4 regions of the Bacillus cereus group sp. BfR-BA-01316 genome follow, and region 1 is predicted to be linked to each of the others. Evidence: riboswitches for the same ligand, from Rfam matches in the RefSeq annotation. Region 1 holds a riboswitch; each other region holds the start of a gene.

Region 1 (4,347 bases):
CTGCTGGAATTGTAAATGATAAATTTACGATAATAATCCCTGTTAAGTTTGGAATTAAATGCCCATATATAATTTTCATATGAGGTGTGCCTAATCGCTCTGCTGCAATAACAAATTCTCTTTGTTTCAATGAAAGTACTTGCGCCCGAATGAGACGTGCCATGCCAATCCATCCCGTTAACGCAAGGGCGATTATAATTGTAAAAAGTCCTGGTTTCATAATGATTAATAGTAAAATAACAATTAACAAATATGGGATACCGTATAACACTTCAATCCCTCTTATAATCCACTCATCAATTAACGTTCCAAGACGATTACGCCCTCTCACATATCCACTAAAACCTCCGATAAGTACACCAAGCCCTATATCAAGAGCTGCTGCTACCAATCCAACTGTTAATGAAATTTTCCCACCAGCCCAAGTACGCGCCCAAATATCTCTCCCTAAATCGTCTGTTCCGAACCAATGCTCACTACTAGGCGGTAAATTAGTTGCTTCTTTTACTTGTTCACTCGCAGTAAATGACGTTAAACTTTCGCCAATAAGCGAGAAAATAATAATTAGTAATAACGTCACTGCCCCTAAAACTGCTATAGGGTTTGATATAAACTTGCGAAACACTTCCTTTTTCCGGCTAATCGTTTGCTGATCTTTATTTATCGTTAATTCTTTTTTCTCTTCATTCGTTAATAACTGGTCATTAATTTCATAAGCCCCCATTTAAACATCACCCTCCTTACGTAATAGAACGAATGCGCGGATCAACAATACGATGAATGATATCTGTAATAAAAATACATACAATTAATAGCGCACTATAGAAAATGGTTGTTCCCATAATCACCGGATAATCTCGGTTAAAAATACTATCTACAAAATATTTTCCTAAACCAGGAATTGAAAAGATTTTTTCAATAACGAAAGTCCCTGTTAAAAGTCCAGCCATTAATGGGCCAACAAATGTAAGTACCGGAACAATCGCATTTCGAAGAGCATGTCTTATAATGATTTTCTTAATTGGTATACCTTTCGCTCTCGCTAGCTTAATATAATCACTCTGCAACACTTCAATCATATTAGAGCGAACAAATCTTGTAATAACTGCGATTGGCCCGAGCGCTAATGCGAAGGAAGGTAATACAGTATGCTCAAATGTTCCCCAAGACGCTACTGGTAAAAGTTCAAATTGAATGGCGAATACTTGTATGAATAGCGGCGCTAAAATAAAACTCGGAATAGAAATACCGAGAATCGCAAGCAAGCTCACACTATAATCAATTACTTTCCCGTGATATAGAGCAGCAAATGTACCTGCGGCAATTCCGACTAACAACGAAATAACAAGTGCTTGTAGACCAATGATGGCCGATGGGCCAAAGCCGGTCGTTATAATTTCTGATACGCCTTGACCTGTCGATTGAACAGATTCACCAAAATCAAAATGAACTACGCCATCTAAATAAGCAACATACTGATTCCATAACGGTTCATCAAGGTGATACTTCGCTCTCATATTTTGTATCACTTCTTCAGGAAAGATTTTCGCGTCTGATGAAAATGGATCCCCTGGAATAATATGCATAATTAAAAATGTTACTGTCGTAATAACCCATAGCGTGAATACCATAACCGATAGTTTTTTAATAACATACACTTCAATAACCCCCTAAACAAATGAATTTACTTTGTTTTATTGACATATTTGTTCCCATCATTCCTTCTCCACTTCTTAAAACACAAAAAGCCTTGATCTTAAAAAATAAGATCAAGGCTTAATAAAACTATGCCCATCACTTATCTTTCAAGACTTGCTTGCTGGAATTAGCACGGTGTTCTATTTCAGAACCCGCTGCTGAGGTGTCATAGGGCCAGTCCCTCTACCTCTCTGGATAAGTAAATTGCTATATTATTATTTGGTTCAAATTGTATATTTTGAATTATAATTCTGAAAAAATGAAAAGTCAATCAAATTGGATATATTTAGAAAAATCAGTTTTCGTTGATACTCATAATAAAACAGAAATTCAATGGGTATTAAGTATTCGAGGATTGAAGGCGCATATAGGTGAACTTTATTAGTATCTACTGTATATAGTATTTTTACGTAAATAAGAAAAAATAACCTTGCATGCGCAAGGTTATTTTTCCGTTTCTGTTTGAAAACGTTTATAGTATGTCGATGCTGTTGAAAAATTAATTTCTATATCACGAATCAACGATGAGTCTTCTTCTTTAGCTAACTTCTGTAATTTTTTCATTGCTTGTTCCGATTCATTTAAGAAACCAACATACATTTCATGTTCTTGTTCTTTCGACTTCGGTACACGAATTTCTTTACGCATATGATCTATATCTTCTAGCATGCCCGTTGTTACATTTTGCACGTCTTCCTTATATTTAGCATTAGTTATTTCCTTACCGCCCTTTTCTTTTGCCACTTCAAATAACTGTAACGCTTTATTAATTTCCTTGTTCATCTTCGCATCATACTTTTCATGTACCTCGCGATACGCTTTCATATCTTCTGTCTGTTCAGTAGATTGCTCTACCTTTTCTTTCGGTTCTTTCGTATCTTTCGTGTCTTTATTTCCATTACATCCCGCTAGAAGGAGCATACCCCCAAGCATTGCAATACCGAAAACCTTCTTCATCTCTTATTCTCCTTTTATCTACATCTACTACGAATTACAGTTTTTCTTATCTCCACTTGTTTTATTATACCGAGAACATCCTAAATTTTGCACTTAAGATGATTTCTTAATATGTATATCAACATTTTTGTCACAGTATCGTCACTTTATTCAAGTAACTTTTGCACTCCTTTACTATGCCACCTTACAAAACTGTAAGCACACGTAGAGAACAAACCATGCTAGACTTACATATGCATAACGCAAGCGTAGTTAAGTTTCTAAGGAGAATCATCCATGTACAATACAATACCTTTTATGGGAGAAGATATTCGTGTCCTTATTCGCGAAAAATCACTCCATATTGAAAATACAGAGAGCCTTCGCCGCGTATTAAAAAAGAAGCATGCTCCATTTCAGTTAGCACAACATTTAAAACAACAACATACAAATAAATTTCATACTGTACTCAATATATCTGATAAATCATTAACAATCGAAATTATCGGTCATGTTTATATCGGAAACTTTGCAGATGCTTTAAAAGAAATTCCACGTATACCGAAGATTGCTCCTATTATCGTTGAGAGGGCATATAGAATTACAGATCATACTGATATTATTGACTGCGGAGAGAAAGAGGTCGATAGCAACCGTTGGGTATGGGATAAACTTGCTTTCTTATATGATGCGATCATGAATAATATGTATGAGTTATTTCAAAGAAATGAAAAAAAGAGCTGATTCAAAGAAATGTTTGAATCAGCTCTTTTTGTTAAGCCTCTAAATTTTGGTATTGTTGCAGTTCAAACTGCTTTTCACTTCTTTTTGCCATGAATAAATAGCATAACACAGCACCAATTTCACAAAGAGCTATAACAACACCCATAGGAAGTGCTGTATTACTTCCACCAATACCTACTAGCGGTGCAACAAGTGCTCCTGAAATGAACTGTAATAAACCTAATAAAGCTGATGCTGTTCCTGCTGCTTGTCTTTGATTTCTCATTGCTAACGAGAAGCCCGTTGTTGATACAACCCCAACACTTGATACGACGAGGAATAGCGAGCATAAAACACCGATTAGACCTATTCCAAATACGATTGTAAGTAGTAACGATAGACCGCCAACAGCCGCAATAACAATACCGAAAACAAATAAAGTTTTCTCATTAACTTTCCCTGCTAGGCGGCCAGTAACTTGGCTAGCAATAATAATACCAATACCGTTAATCGCAAAGAACAAACTAAACTCTTGCGGTGATGCCCCGTATATATTTTGCAACACGAACGGTGAACCAGAAATATAAGCAAACATTGCAGCTGTTACTAATCCTTGCGACAATGCATAACCCATAAATAAACGATCTTTCAGAAGCTTTCCGTATGTCGCCAGCGTTCCCGACAAACCACCTGTCTCTCTTTCTTCAGGAGGTAATGTTTCACGTAATACGAAAGTAGCTGATATTAGCATGAATACACTAATTGCTCCAAGGACGATAAAGACGCCGCGCCATGATGTGAACTGTAATAATTGCCCTCCAATAATCGGTGCCAAAATAGGTGCTGCTCCGTTTACTAACATAAGTAATGAGAAAAACTTCGTCATTTCAGAACCTGAATACATATCACGTACCATTGCACGTGATATAACGATACCAGCAGATCCTGAAGCACCTTGTAAGAAGCGTAAAAGCACTAAACTCCAAATAG
Region 2 (4,347 bases), on a different contig from region 1:
ACCATCTTTTCCTTCAATAGCGAAGATGCCATGACCGCTGACAATAAAGCGAACTTCATCGTCAGTATGATGGTGTTCTTTTTGAAAATTAATTAATAATTCGTCAAGGTTAGGTGTGCTATTTGAAAGTGAAATCACATCATATGCTTTATAACCACGACGATCTGAAACATCAGCAATTTCTTTTGAAAACAACGTTAATATTTCAGCTTTGTTTTCATCTGTTAAGGAGTAATTTTCTTTTAAATGAGTAGGAAGTTTAGAAATATTCCATTTCTCATATAAAACATCTTCTCCCTGCAAAAAGCTTGATACTTCTACTTCATTTTCAATACGAGTATTTTCCTCATGAATACGAATTTGCGCCATTAGAAACGCCTCCTTGAATTGATAATAATTTTATATGAAATTGGAATAAAAACTCATAAGCTTCTAATCTTTTTTTTGCATCAAAGCTATCACGGCCCCATACGGTAATGCCATGGTTTCGAATTAATACTGCTCCTGAATCTCCTTGTATATGCTTTCGAAATTTCTCTCCAAGCGTTGGGATATGAGCATCATTTTCGATAATAGGAATGTTAATCGTTGCACCTTCTTCCCAAATATCAAGAGCTTTAATAATCTCTTGATTTTGAAGGGTGACTTTATCACTATACAAATTTGTGATGACATTATTATCAGTTGTATGAACATGAAGTACGCACCCGGCATTCGTACTGTTATAAATATGTGTATGCAATATTGTTTCTGCTGAAGGGCGTAACTCAGTTTCTAAAACGGGAACTCCTTGATGATTTACTAATAGAAAATCATCTGGAGTGGTTTTTGTTTTATCTTTGCCACTTGCTGTAATAAGAAAAGTAAGGGGATCATGACTGACTTTTATAGAAATATTTCCACTCGTTGCTGGAAACCAATTCCGAGTTGCTAATTCTTTTTTTATTTCACTTAAGTCATACCATTGACGAAAAAGTTGTTTCATGATTTCACCTCCAACAAATGTTGTAATTCGACTTGAATATCGTGAAATGTGTTAAAGGATGTATAAGCAATATGATTTTCTTCACATTTTGTAATAAGGAAGTCACGGGCGAATACTTTATCTGCTTGTTTTGCTGCTTGTAAATCAGTAATGGAATCTCCTATCACAATATGAAAATCATCTTTAGAGCTTAGTTTACGAATTAATGATGATTTACAGAGACCGCAACTATGCTGACATTGCTCGTCACAAGGGTGCGGCCATTTAACTTCAACAAATTCTCCTGAAAAGTCAGTTGCATTACAATAAATTTGTTCTTTAGGGATTATTTCTTGTAAGAGTGGATAGACGAAGAAATCCATTCCACCTGATATAACGTAAAAGGAAATGTTATTTTCATTAATAAATTGTATGAATTCATGAAAACCTGTACGTATTTCAGCAGTTTCTTGTAAAAACTGAATAATATCATCGTGTAGATTAATAGGTATTAATCGGAATAATTGAGAAACACCTTCTTGAATAGAAAGTTCTTGCGATAAAATTTTTTGCTTAATTTCCTCTGCTTCTGGTGGTGCGAATTTTTTCATAATGGACATGATATTATCGTTATTTGTAATCGTACCATCGAAATCACAAAATACTTGAATACTCATAATTTCACCTCATGAGAAGGATTTCCCCATATTTGTAGTGCGCTATGCAAATTTATTTCATCCACTTCATGGAGTGGTTTACCTTGTAAAGTAGCTTCAATTGCAGCGCGGAAAGCTTTGCCACCACCTTGAGCTCCATTTGGATGCCCATGAATCCCGCCGCCGGCATTAATAACGACATCCTTACCAAAATCTCGTAGAATAAAGGGAACGAAACCAGGATGAATTCCAGCAGATGGAACAGAAAAACTTTTCTTGAAATAGTGGTCTTCCTCAGTTAATGCTTCTGTAATGAGAAGAGCTTCCTCTTTTTCTAATGCAACGTTGCCGTATGGTGATGGGAATAAAGAGAAATCAGCACCAGCGTAACGTAGTAATTTTCCAAGTAGTAATAGAGAAGAGAACCCGTATAGTTTCGATGACGAATAAGCGCCACTTACAGCTGGGTGTGCCATAATAGGAATTGGAATTTCATCGTCTTCTACAAGTGATTGCAGTACATCTAATCCATAAGAAAATACATTAAATAAAAGAATGTCTGCTCCAGCTACCACCGCACGTTTCGCGTTCTCTTTTAAATCATAAGTTCGCCCTGTTAAATTTACTGCGTATAAAGTTTTATGTCCGTAAGTTTCGTATACAGATTGTAAAACTTCTTTCCCAGATTCAATTCTTTTTGTAAGTGGTGTTAATGAGTTTTCAAATAAAATTTCATCATCTTTTACAATATCTACGCCTCCAATTGCCTGATCGCGTAGTTGAGTTTTTAAATATCCAATATTCCGTCCTATCATCCCTTTGAAAATACTCATTAGAAGAGGGCGATCTTGAACTTGTAAAAGGTTTCGGATGCCTTCAATTCCAAATTTCGGTCCAGGGAACTGTTTCTTTAATTCGTCTGAGAATGTTAAATCAATTAGTTTAATTTCCCCATCTAACGAAAGTTTTCCAAATGTTGTTGTCAAAATGGCTGGTAAGTCTGGGCTGAAGTTCAGCGATGGATAATGAATTTTAATGATTCCACGTGATACTTTTTTGCCAAGATAAGAGTTAATATGTTCTTGTTCGTCTAACTCTTCAATATGAATGACATTGCCTTTATGTTGTTTTAATTGTTCTTGTAATAAGTGTGGTAAATGAGTCCATGAACCAATTGTTAAACCAATTGCAATTTGTTCCGCTTTCTTTTCTAAGTTGTGAGAATCATCGTGGATTAAATATGTCGCTATAATTCCGCTCATTGTTATAACCTCCTAGTTAAATAAAAAAACCTCTCAGCTAAGGAGAGGTTTTTTTACAACCAGCTCCTTATCTGTCAGCGTAACGCTGCGAGAATTAGCACCGTGTCTACAATTGTAGATCGGTTGCCGGGTTTCGTCGGGCTCGTCCCTCCACCTGCTCTTGATAAGAAGTATTTAGAAATGTTTAAATTTTTAAGATAACTGAATTTTGTCAGATATTTTTTATGTTGTCAATGACTTTTTGAAAAAATTTAATTTATCAATTCGATTAATTGCTTCTCGTAATCTATCTTCTGTATGCAAGAGACCAACACGGACATACCCTTCGCCGTTCTCACCAAATCCAACACCAGGAGCAACTGCAACGTGTGCTTTTTCTAGTAAAATATCAGAAAATTCCTCAGATGTATATCCTTCTGGTACAGGAAGCCATGCAAAGAATGATCCTGTTGGAATGTTTACATTCCAACCAATTGAGTGACAAGCTGAAATAAGAGCGTTTCTCCGAGATTCATAACTATTAACAAGTTCTACCACACAGGACTGCGAGCCTAATAGTGCTTCGCGGGCAGCATCTTGAACTGCACCAAAAATACTAACATACATATGATCTTGTAATAGGTTAATTGTTTCGATGACACTTTCATTCCCCACTGCAAAAGCAATACGCCATCCAGCCATATTGAAAGTTTTCGATAAAGTGTAAATTTCAATTCCTGTATCTTTGGCACCGTCTGCTTGCAAGAAACTAACAGGCTTTTGACCATCAAATCCGATAGCACCGTAAGCAAAATCATGAACAACTAATATGTTATGTTTATTAGCAAAATGAATGGTTTTATCAAAGAATTCTTTTGATGCTGTAGCACCGGTAGGGTTATTTGGATAGTTTAAAAACATTAACTTCGCTCGCTGGGCAACAGAGTCATCAATTTTTGTATAATCCGGTAAAAAATTATTTTCTGCAATAAGCGGCATTGTTTCAAAGTGCGCTTTTGCTAAAGAAACTCCGGATAAATAATCTGGATAGCCTGGATCAGGAACCAGAATGGTATCACCAGGGTTTGTAAAACAAATTGGTAATTCTACTAATCCAGCTTTTCCACCAAACAAAATAGCAACTTCAGTTTTTGGATTTACTACTACATCATATTCACGCTGATAGAAGGCTGCTACGGCTTCTTTTAGGCTTTCGTGTCCGCGAAATGGCGGATATTTATGATGAATGCTCTTTTCGGCAGCATCTTGTAAAGCTTTTACGATATGCTGCGGTGTTGGTTGATCTGGATTACCTTGACCTAGATTAATAACATCGTGACCAGCTGCAACGACTTTGTTAACTTTTGCAACAAGTGAAGCGAAAAATTGTGTTGGCAATGATGTTACTACTTTGGAAGGTTGAAATAATTTCATACTTTCCACCTCTTTTGAAAGTTGTTACAATTCTAGTGACAAATGATATAAT
Region 3 (4,347 bases), on a different contig from region 1:
AAATAAATAAAAGTCTTTGGGGTTCTTTTGAAAAAGGTGAAATAACGCGAAATGAAGTTGTAAATACACGATTTTCCATTTTGTTTAAAGAGTACGGGGAAGAAGTAGATGGAATATTATTCGAAAATAATTATCGTAGCTACTTAGAAGAAGGAAACCAACTCATGCAGGGTGCGTTTGAATTTATAAATCAAATTCAAAGTAAGTATGATTTATATATAGTGACAAACGGTATTTTTAAGACGCAAGATAAACGTTTGCGTAATGCAGGATTACATGCATTGTTTAAAGATATTTTTGTTTCTGAAGATACGGGATTCCAAAAGCCGATGAAAGAGTATTTTGATTATGTTTTTGAACGTATTCCTAACTTCGCTTCTGAAGAAGGGCTCATTATTGGGGATTCGTTAAGCGCCGATATTAAAGGTGGATATGTAGCAGGAATTGATACTTGTTGGTTTAATCCAGAAAAGAAATCAAATGATAGCGAGATTGTGCCAACATATGAAGTGCATAAGTTTGAAGAATTATACGCACTATTAAAGCAGCATGTATAATACAAATAGGCAGTGGAACTTTTGTCCCCACTGCCTATTTGTATTAATTTTTAGTTTCGTTATGTTTAGGAAGCGGAAATGCATTACCAATTGCCGCCGCCCCGAGCATCGGTAATAATAAATTGAGCGGGAAAAACATGAGTAATAGTAATGTTATAGCTATTGGTTTTCTTAATGCATAGCTTGAAATAGCTGTCGTGACGATGGCTACAGAAGCTATTGGATCTATAGGGATAATAGAAGCTATAGCATATCCGATACTTGATCCAGCAAATATAATTGGGAAAATATGTCCGCCGCGCCAACCCGTATTTAAACAAACGGCAGTAATACATAATTTTAAAACCCCTGAAAGAAGTAGTACCCAGAAAGATAAATGGCTCCATTCAACGACTAAATCTTTTAATTGATGTTCCCCTGAAAATAACGTATACGGGAGAAAAGTTCCTGTAACTCCTAATAAAATACCGCCTATAATTCCAAGTGATACCTTGTATTCCCTGAAGGGGTGGATTAATTTCTCTAATGTGAATTCTAATTTGAAATAAAAGAAACCAACTATAGCACCAATGCTAGCAAGTGGTAGAAAGGCGATCCATTCATTAAGAGAAAGGGAACCTTCCCCGAAATCAACAATAAAGGATCCACGATTATCGAGTTTACTAAGCAATAAATAAACGGAAAAACCAGCAAAAGTGGTAGCTAAATATACAATTGCTTTTTTTCCTTTAGAAAATTCGTTAATTTGTTCACCCTCATTTTCATTCGGAGCTAAGAAACCGAATAATGGTGCATTAAAAATTACACTTAAAGTAGCACCAATTCCAACTTCTGTTAGTTCATTCATCCCTTTTAAAGCAAATTTAAAGCGATCTCCTACCCATGTACAAAGTCCACCGATAATTCCAACAAGTGCTGCTTCTGGGCCTAAACTAGCTCCAAATATTAAAACGATAATCGCAGTTAAAGTAGCTTTATGTACAAAACTGTATTCAATTCTACCTGTTTTTTTATATTCAGCCATCACTTCCGGCATAAGGCGTGGATATGTACCGAAGTATTTTTGTGTTAAACCAACGAGGATACCACCGATGATTGTTACACAAACGGTGTAATAAGGGGGAGAAGAGAAAATAGTAGGTAAGTATCCCCAAATAAAGTGAATTCCGATATTTATTGTAACTAAAAATAACCAGACTGTAGCTCCTACTATAGAGCCTAAAAGAATGCCATATAGGACGAGTATATAGTGCATGTCCTTTTTATTTGTCATGTTGTACCTCCGTTATGTAAGTTTTAATGTAGAAAGGATTGAATATGCTAGTGTGAAATGAATTGAATATATATAGTATCTTTTTGAGGGATTGGCTTATTCAATATATTGAGATCTCATGAAAATTTGAAACCAACGCGGTTAAACCACTTATTTAATTCTATATATTGATCGGAGTTTTTAAAAGGTCTTTTTCAAATAAATATGGAATATATTTCTTTTGTTGTTTATATTAAATTCCTTACATTTAATTTAGAACATTCAGAAAAACCATTTGACATCAGGAAATTATTGCTATAAAATCAACGGTAATTGCATAGTCTTATCAAGAAAAGGTGGAGGGACAGGCCCGATGAAACCTTGGCAACAGCCGAATAACGGAATTGTGCCAAATCCTGCAGGTAATAATCCTGAGAGATAAGAAAGAGCCTTTAGAGCGTGTTTTCAAACTGCTCCTTTCTTGTTTTCAGGAAAGGGGTAGTTTTTTATTTTGCATAAAGTGAAACTTTAATCAGTGGGGGTTTTGTCCCTCTCCCACTGATTATTAGCCTTCACCAATCGGGCAGTTATCTCCCGCATAACTTCCTCGCATTCGCTGAATTTTGAGGTGGGAGTCTTACTGCCCGCAAATAGGGGGATAAAAGAAAGGAGAATGAGAGATGGGAGAATCATGGGGGAAAGGAACGATTTGTGTGCAAGGTGGCTATACGCCAAAAAATGGTGAGCCGCGTGTTTTGCCACTTTATCAAAGTACAACGTATAAATACGATACGTCAGATGATTTAGCAGCACTATTTAATTTAGAGGCAGAAGGATATATATATACGCGTATTGGAAATCCTACTCTAGCTGCATTTGAGCAGAAGTTATCAGATTTAGAAGGCGGTGTAGGGGCTGTTGCAACAGCTTCTGGGCAGGCAGCTATTATGCTTGCGGTTTTAAATATTTGCAGTAGTGGAGACCATTTACTTTGTTCTTCAACTGTTTACGGAGGAACGTTTAATTTATTTGGAGTGAGTTTGCGTAAGCTTGGCATCGATGTTACGTTCTTTAATCCTAATTTAACGGCAGATGAAATTGCGGCACTTGCTAATGATAAGACAAAACTCGTTTATGCAGAATCGTTAGGAAATCCAGCAATGAACGTTTTGAATTTCAAAGAACTTTCAACGGCAGCAAAAGAATTAGAAGTACCTTTTATCGTTGATAATACATTAGCGACGCCTTATTTATGCCAGGCGTTTGAACATGGGGCAAATATCATTGTCCATTCTACAACGAAATATATTGATGGCCATGCAAGTTCTCTAGGCGGCATTGTAATAGATGGAGGGAACTTCGACTGGACAAATGGAAAATATCCTGAGCTTGTCGAATCTGATCCGAGTTATCACGGCGTAAGCTATGTTCAAAATTTTGGAGCAGCAGCGTATATTGTGAAAGCGCGTGTTCAATTATTAAGAGACTATGGAAACTGTATGAGCCCATTCAATGCATATATTAGCAACATTGGCCTGGAAACATTGCATTTACGAATGGAGCGTCATAGTGAAAATGCTCTCGAAGTTGCTAAGTGGCTTGCTAATCATGATCGTATTGAATGGGTGAATTATCCGGGGTTAGATAGTAATGAAAGTTACTCGTTAGCACAAAAATATTTGAAAAAAGGTGCTAGTGGAGTTTTAACTTTCGGTATTAAAGGCGGATTAGAAGCAGCAAAAGAATTTATCGCAAATGTAAAACTTGCAACTCTTGTAACGCATGTAGCTGATGCAAGAACTTGTGTAATACATCCTGCTAGTACGACGCACAGACAATTAAGCACAGAAAATCAGCGTTTAGCTGGCGTTACATCTGATTTAATCCGTTTATCGGTCGGTATAGAAGATGTTTCTGATATTATTGCAGATTTAGAAGCGGCGCTAGTCGGAGGCAAACAACATGCCGATCATAATTGATAAAGATTTACCAGCTCGCAAAGTATTGCAGAAGGAAAATATTTTTGTAATGACGAAGGAGCGAGCAGTAACACAAGATATACGTGCTTTGAAAATTGCTATATTAAATTTAATGCCTACAAAGCAAGAAACAGAGGCGCAATTACTTCGTTTAATTGGAAATACACCGTTGCAATTAGATGTTCATTTACTTCATATGGAATCGCATCTGTCTCGCAATGTAGCGCAGGACCATTTAACGAGCTTCTATAAAACATTTCGTGATATTGAGAATGAAAAATTTGATGGACTCATTATTACAGGAGCACCAGTTGAAACTCTTTCTTTTGAAGAGGTAGATTATTGGGAAGAGCTTGGACGTATTATGGAGTATTCAAAAACGAATGTAACATCGACGCTTCATATTTGCTGGGGGGCACAAGCAGGTTTGTATTATCACTATGGTGTGCCGAAGTATTCTCTTGCGGAAAAAATGTTTGGTGTATTTGAACATGAGGTTCGCGAGCAACATGTGAAATTGTTACAAGGGTTTGATGAAGTGTTTTTTGCTCCGCATTCT
Region 4 (4,347 bases), on a different contig from region 1:
AAGATATCAACATGGGACCTGTTAATGACCAAGCTGCATTCGATAAAGTAATGAGCTATGTTGCAATTGGTAAAGAAGAAGGTAAAATCGTATCAGGTGGCGAAGGAGACGATTCTAAAGGCTGGTTCATCCAACCAACAATCGTTGCTGACGTTGCAGAAGATGCTCGCTTAATGAAAGAAGAAATCTTCGGGCCAGTAGTAGCATTCTGTAAAGCAAAAGACTTTGATCATGCACTTGCAATTGCAAACAATACAGAATACGGTTTAACAGGAGCAGTTGTTTCTAACAACCGTGACCATATTGAAAAAGCACGTGAAGACTTCCACGTTGGTAACTTATACTTCAACCGTGGATGTACTGGTGCAATCGTAGGTTACCAACCATTCGGTGGCTTTAACATGTCTGGTACAGACTCTAAAGCTGGTGGCCCTGATTACTTAGCACTTCACATGCAAGCAAAAACTACTTCTGAAACTTTATAAGAAATAGTAGAAGAGATCTTCACAGTCTGTGAAGATCTCTTCTTTTTGAGAAACTCTCTATAATAGAAGCTAGTTAATTTGAACCGAGAAATATTTACCAAATATTACTATGTGTTATTTAAAACCAGCTAAACCCTATTAATATCGGGATAAACATGAAAATAGAAACAAAACAACGAGAAAAATTGACTTATTAGTCATATTTTTTAGTATTCATTTTGAGAATTTCCTGTATAATACAATTTGAAAGAAAATCTATGGTTCGACAAGAGAACACTCCTTTCGGTTTTGCTAACTGAAAGGAGTGTTTTTTTAGGTGGTTAAAAATTCTTCGGTACTCATTACATTTGCATATACTACATTTAAACTCGCTAAAATTGCATTGTGAATATAAACAGCTGGTATAGTAGCGTTTTTAAATGAAAGATCTTTTGTCGCACAAGCATCGTGTATAACGGTACAATGAAAGCTAAAATCAAAAGCAGCCCTTACTGTAGCATCAATACACATATGGGTCATCATTCCGCAAATTACGACGTGCTCAATTTCTGAACGTTGTAATCGCTCTAGAAGGTCAGTTTCTCGAAAGCTATTTGGATAGTGTTTCAGTATAACAGTTTCCTTTCTAAGTGGACGGACATTTTCGTGAATATGGACACCTTCTGTATTGGGTAGGAAAAAAGTAGCGTCATTTTTTATAGCTACATGTTGGATATGAAAAATAGGTTCGTTTCTAATTCTAAAATGTTGTAGTAGCTGACTAGCATATTCACTTGCTTCTACTGGATTACGTAATTCCATCTTTCCATTTGGAAAATAATCATTTTGAATATCGATGAGCAAAAGGGCTGTTTTCATATATTTATCTTCCTCCGATTTCATATTCAAATACTGTTATTCAATTAGTAGAGAAGATTCTCCTTTTTAAAAGTATGAGTGAGGAGGATTTTACATAACTATAAAAATTACTATTGTATTGTGATTTTTTATTTGAAAATTTTAATAGAGGGATAATTAATGTTTTTCTAAAAAATGTATTGACTCTTATTATTCTGAGTTCTATAATGACAATTAAATCGATACACTCTTATCCAGAGAGGTGGAGGGACTGGCCCTACGATACCTCAGCAACGGGTTTTTTAATACCGTGCTAATTCCAGCAAGCCTATAAAGGCTTGGAAGATGAGAAGATGTGAATGAGTACATATATAAGTGCTCTCCTTCTTATCTTTATTACTGATAAGAAGGAGAGCACTTTTTATTTTATCTCGAAAGCTCTACTTCAAGTTTTTACAGCATATAGGAGGGAAGAAAATGATTTCTTTTAACAATGTAAGTAAAGTATATGAATCAGGCGGACAATCAGTTCATGCCGTGGAGGATGTAACGTTGTCAGTTGAAAAGGGCGAAATTTTTGGCATTATCGGATTTAGTGGTGCAGGGAAGAGTACGTTATTACGTTTAGTAAATATGTTAGAAAGACCAACTGCAGGAACAATTTCAATAGATGATAAAGATATTACATCATTATCGGCGAAAGAATTACGGAAACTAAGACAAAGAATTGGAATGATTTTTCAAAGCTTTAATCTATTTAATTCAAGAACGGTGTTTGGGAACATTGCTTATCCATTAAGGTTAGCGAAATTGCCGAAGAATGAGATAAAAGAAAGAGTGAATGAACTACTAAAATTTGTTGGTTTAGAAGATAAAGCGAACTATTATCCAGAACAGTTATCAGGGGGGCAAAAGCAGCGTGTTGGGATTGCAAGAGCACTTGCGACATCACCAGATATTCTCATATGCGATGAGGCAACATCAGCTTTAGATCCGGAAACAACGACAGAAATTTTAAATTTATTAAAGAAAGTAAATAGAGAGTACAATTTAACGATTCTACTTATTACACATGAAATGCACGTTGTGAAAGAAATTTGTCACCGTGTAGCCGTTATGGAAAAAGGAAAAGTAATTGAAGAAGGAAAACTGTTTGATGTTTTCACACAACCAAAAACAAAGACAACTCAAAATTTTGTACGCTCTGTTATTAATGATCACTTACCAGAAAGTGTTCTAGCGAAAATTCAAAACGGAGGTCAGATTTATCGCCTGACTTTTACTGGGGAAGAGACAGGGCAGCCTGTACTATCATATATTGCGAAAAACTATAACGTCGATGTAAATGTTCTTTACGGAAATATTATTGAACTCCAAAATGTGCTATTTGGAAATCTTCTTGTAGAACTACAAGGTGAACAGAAAGAAATTCAAAAAGCATTACAACATCTAAGACTGCAAGTACAGCTGAAGGAGGTGGAAGCTCATGCGAGTTGATTGGAGTATATTTTGGCCTCGCATATTAGATGCGACAGGGGATACCCTCTTAATGGTAATTGTAACCCTTATATTTGCTACAATTCTTGGTATACCTCTAGGTTTACTTTTATACGTAACGAGAAAAGGAAACTTTTTAGAAAACAAATGGGTCTTTTCTATTCTTAATATCGTAATTAATACAATTCGTCCGGTTCCATTCATTATCTTTTTAGTAGCTTTAAGTCCGATAACAAGAAGTGTTATTGGAACGACGATTGGAACAGCAGCAATCTTCCCAATGACGTTAGTTGCATCAATTGGTATTGCTAGAATGGTTGAAACAAATCTTGTTTCTGTTCCGAAAGGGGTAATTGAAGCAGCACAAGCAATGGGCGCTTCACCACTTAGAATTGTTTTTGAAATCCTCGTGCCAGAAGCTTTAGCACCATTAATCTTAGGTGTCACGTTTATGACAGTTGGTTTAATTGAATTTTCTGCAGTTGCTGGGCTTGTCGGTGGTGGCGGTCTTGGTGACTTAGCAATGACATATGGTTATCAACGCTTTGATACGTCAGTTATGTTCGTAACGGTCGTTTTACTTATTATTCTTGTACAGGTAGCTCAAAATTTAGGAAACTACTTTGCGAAAGTCTTTTTACGCAGATCATAAAAAGGAAGAGGGGAAAAGAAAATGAAGAAAATTTTAGCATTTGCATTATCAGCGATTGTAGGAATTACAGCCTTAAGCGGCTGCACAGGTGGAGACACAAGTGCAGGAGCGAAAGAGAAAGTAGTTCGCGTAGGTGTAACTGGAACAGATGGAGACGCTTGGGAAATTTTAAAGAAAAAAGCTGAAAAAGAAGGAATTAAAATTAAACTGGTTGAGTTCTCTGATTACACAACGCCAAATAAAGCGTTAGCTGATGGAGATATTGAACTAAACTCATTTCAGCATATTGCTTTCTTAGAGCAATTTAAGAAGGAGCATAAGATAGATATTACAGCAGTTGGTACAACGCAAATTGCACCGATGGGCTTATACTCTGAAAAATATAAGAAAGCAAATGAAATCCCAGATGGTTCAGAAATTGCTATTCCAAATGATCCAACGAACCAAGCGCGTGCATTAAAACTTCTTGATGCAGCTGGATTATTAAAGCTTAAGAAAGATTTCGGTCTATTTGGAGATCCAAGCGGCATTGCTGAAAATCCGAAGAAGTTAAAGGTTACACCGGTTATCGCACAGCAAACACCTCGTGTGTTAAAAGATGTAGCGGCTTCAGTTATTAATAATGGTGTTGCTGGTCAAGCTGGATTAGACCCAGCGAAGGATCCAATTTTCTTAGAAGATCCAAAAAATACAAATGCAAAGGCCTATATTAATATTTTCGCAGCTCGTACGAAAGATAAAGATGATCCAACACTGAAAAAAGTAATTGAACTATATCATTCAAAAGAAGTAACAGATGCAATTAAGAAAGAAACAAATGATGGTTCAATTTCAGTAGATCTTTCACTTGATGAGCTTGAAAAAATCGTAAAATAA

What was found. A riboswitch is a leader RNA that binds a small molecule or an ion and turns the genes downstream of it on or off. The one in region 1 is predicted to bind S-adenosylmethionine.
Region 2: another riboswitch for S-adenosylmethionine. It lies ahead of mtnW (2,3-diketo-5-methylthiopentyl-1-phosphate enolase); the one in region 1 lies ahead of MR071_RS14605 (ABC transporter permease).
Region 3: another riboswitch for S-adenosylmethionine. It lies ahead of MR071_RS09040 (bifunctional O-acetylhomoserine aminocarboxypropyltransferase/cysteine synthase); the one in region 1 lies ahead of MR071_RS14605 (ABC transporter permease).
Region 4: another riboswitch for S-adenosylmethionine. It lies ahead of MR071_RS10455 (methionine ABC transporter ATP-binding protein); the one in region 1 lies ahead of MR071_RS14605 (ABC transporter permease).

Annotation. Positions count from the first base shown of each region.
Region 1 is NZ_JAKUGX010000017.1:64,704-69,050, forward strand. Features, by position in the region: gene MR071_RS14600 (ABC transporter permease) at 1-724, opposite strand, end outside; gene MR071_RS14605 (ABC transporter permease) at 741-1,658, opposite strand; SAM riboswitch class I at 1,796-1,900, opposite strand; gene MR071_RS14610 (hypothetical protein) at 2,143-2,655, opposite strand; gene MR071_RS14615 (hypothetical protein) at 2,932-3,378, shown strand; gene MR071_RS14620 (multidrug effflux MFS transporter) at 3,410-4,347, opposite strand, start outside.
Region 2 is NZ_JAKUGX010000007.1:147,790-152,136, reverse strand. Features, by position in the region: gene MR071_RS08825 (1,2-dihydroxy-3-keto-5-methylthiopentene dioxygenase) at 1-369, opposite strand, end outside; gene MR071_RS08820 (methylthioribulose 1-phosphate dehydratase) at 347-985, opposite strand; gene MR071_RS08815 (2-hydroxy-3-keto-5-methylthiopentenyl-1-phosphate phosphatase) at 982-1,641, opposite strand; gene mtnW (2,3-diketo-5-methylthiopentyl-1-phosphate enolase) at 1,638-2,882, opposite strand; SAM riboswitch class I at 2,947-3,052, opposite strand; gene MR071_RS08805 (pyridoxal phosphate-dependent aminotransferase) at 3,105-4,295, opposite strand; gene MR071_RS08800 (carbon-nitrogen family hydrolase) at 4,310-4,347, shown strand, end outside.
Region 3 is NZ_JAKUGX010000008.1:41,397-45,743, reverse strand. Features, by position in the region: gene MR071_RS09050 (YjjG family noncanonical pyrimidine nucleotidase) at 1-557, shown strand, start outside; gene MR071_RS09045 (chloride channel protein) at 601-1,830, opposite strand; SAM riboswitch class I at 2,150-2,254, shown strand; gene MR071_RS09040 (bifunctional O-acetylhomoserine aminocarboxypropyltransferase/cysteine synthase) at 2,490-3,788, shown strand; gene metA (homoserine O-acetyltransferase MetA) at 3,772-4,347, shown strand, end outside.
Region 4 is NZ_JAKUGX010000010.1:24,657-29,003, forward strand. Features, by position in the region: gene pruA (L-glutamate gamma-semialdehyde dehydrogenase) at 1-485, shown strand, start outside; gene MR071_RS10450 (cysteine hydrolase family protein) at 798-1,367, opposite strand; SAM riboswitch class I at 1,570-1,674, shown strand; gene MR071_RS10455 (methionine ABC transporter ATP-binding protein) at 1,800-2,819, shown strand; gene MR071_RS10460 (methionine ABC transporter permease) at 2,809-3,471, shown strand; gene MR071_RS10465 (MetQ/NlpA family ABC transporter substrate-binding protein) at 3,493-4,347, shown strand.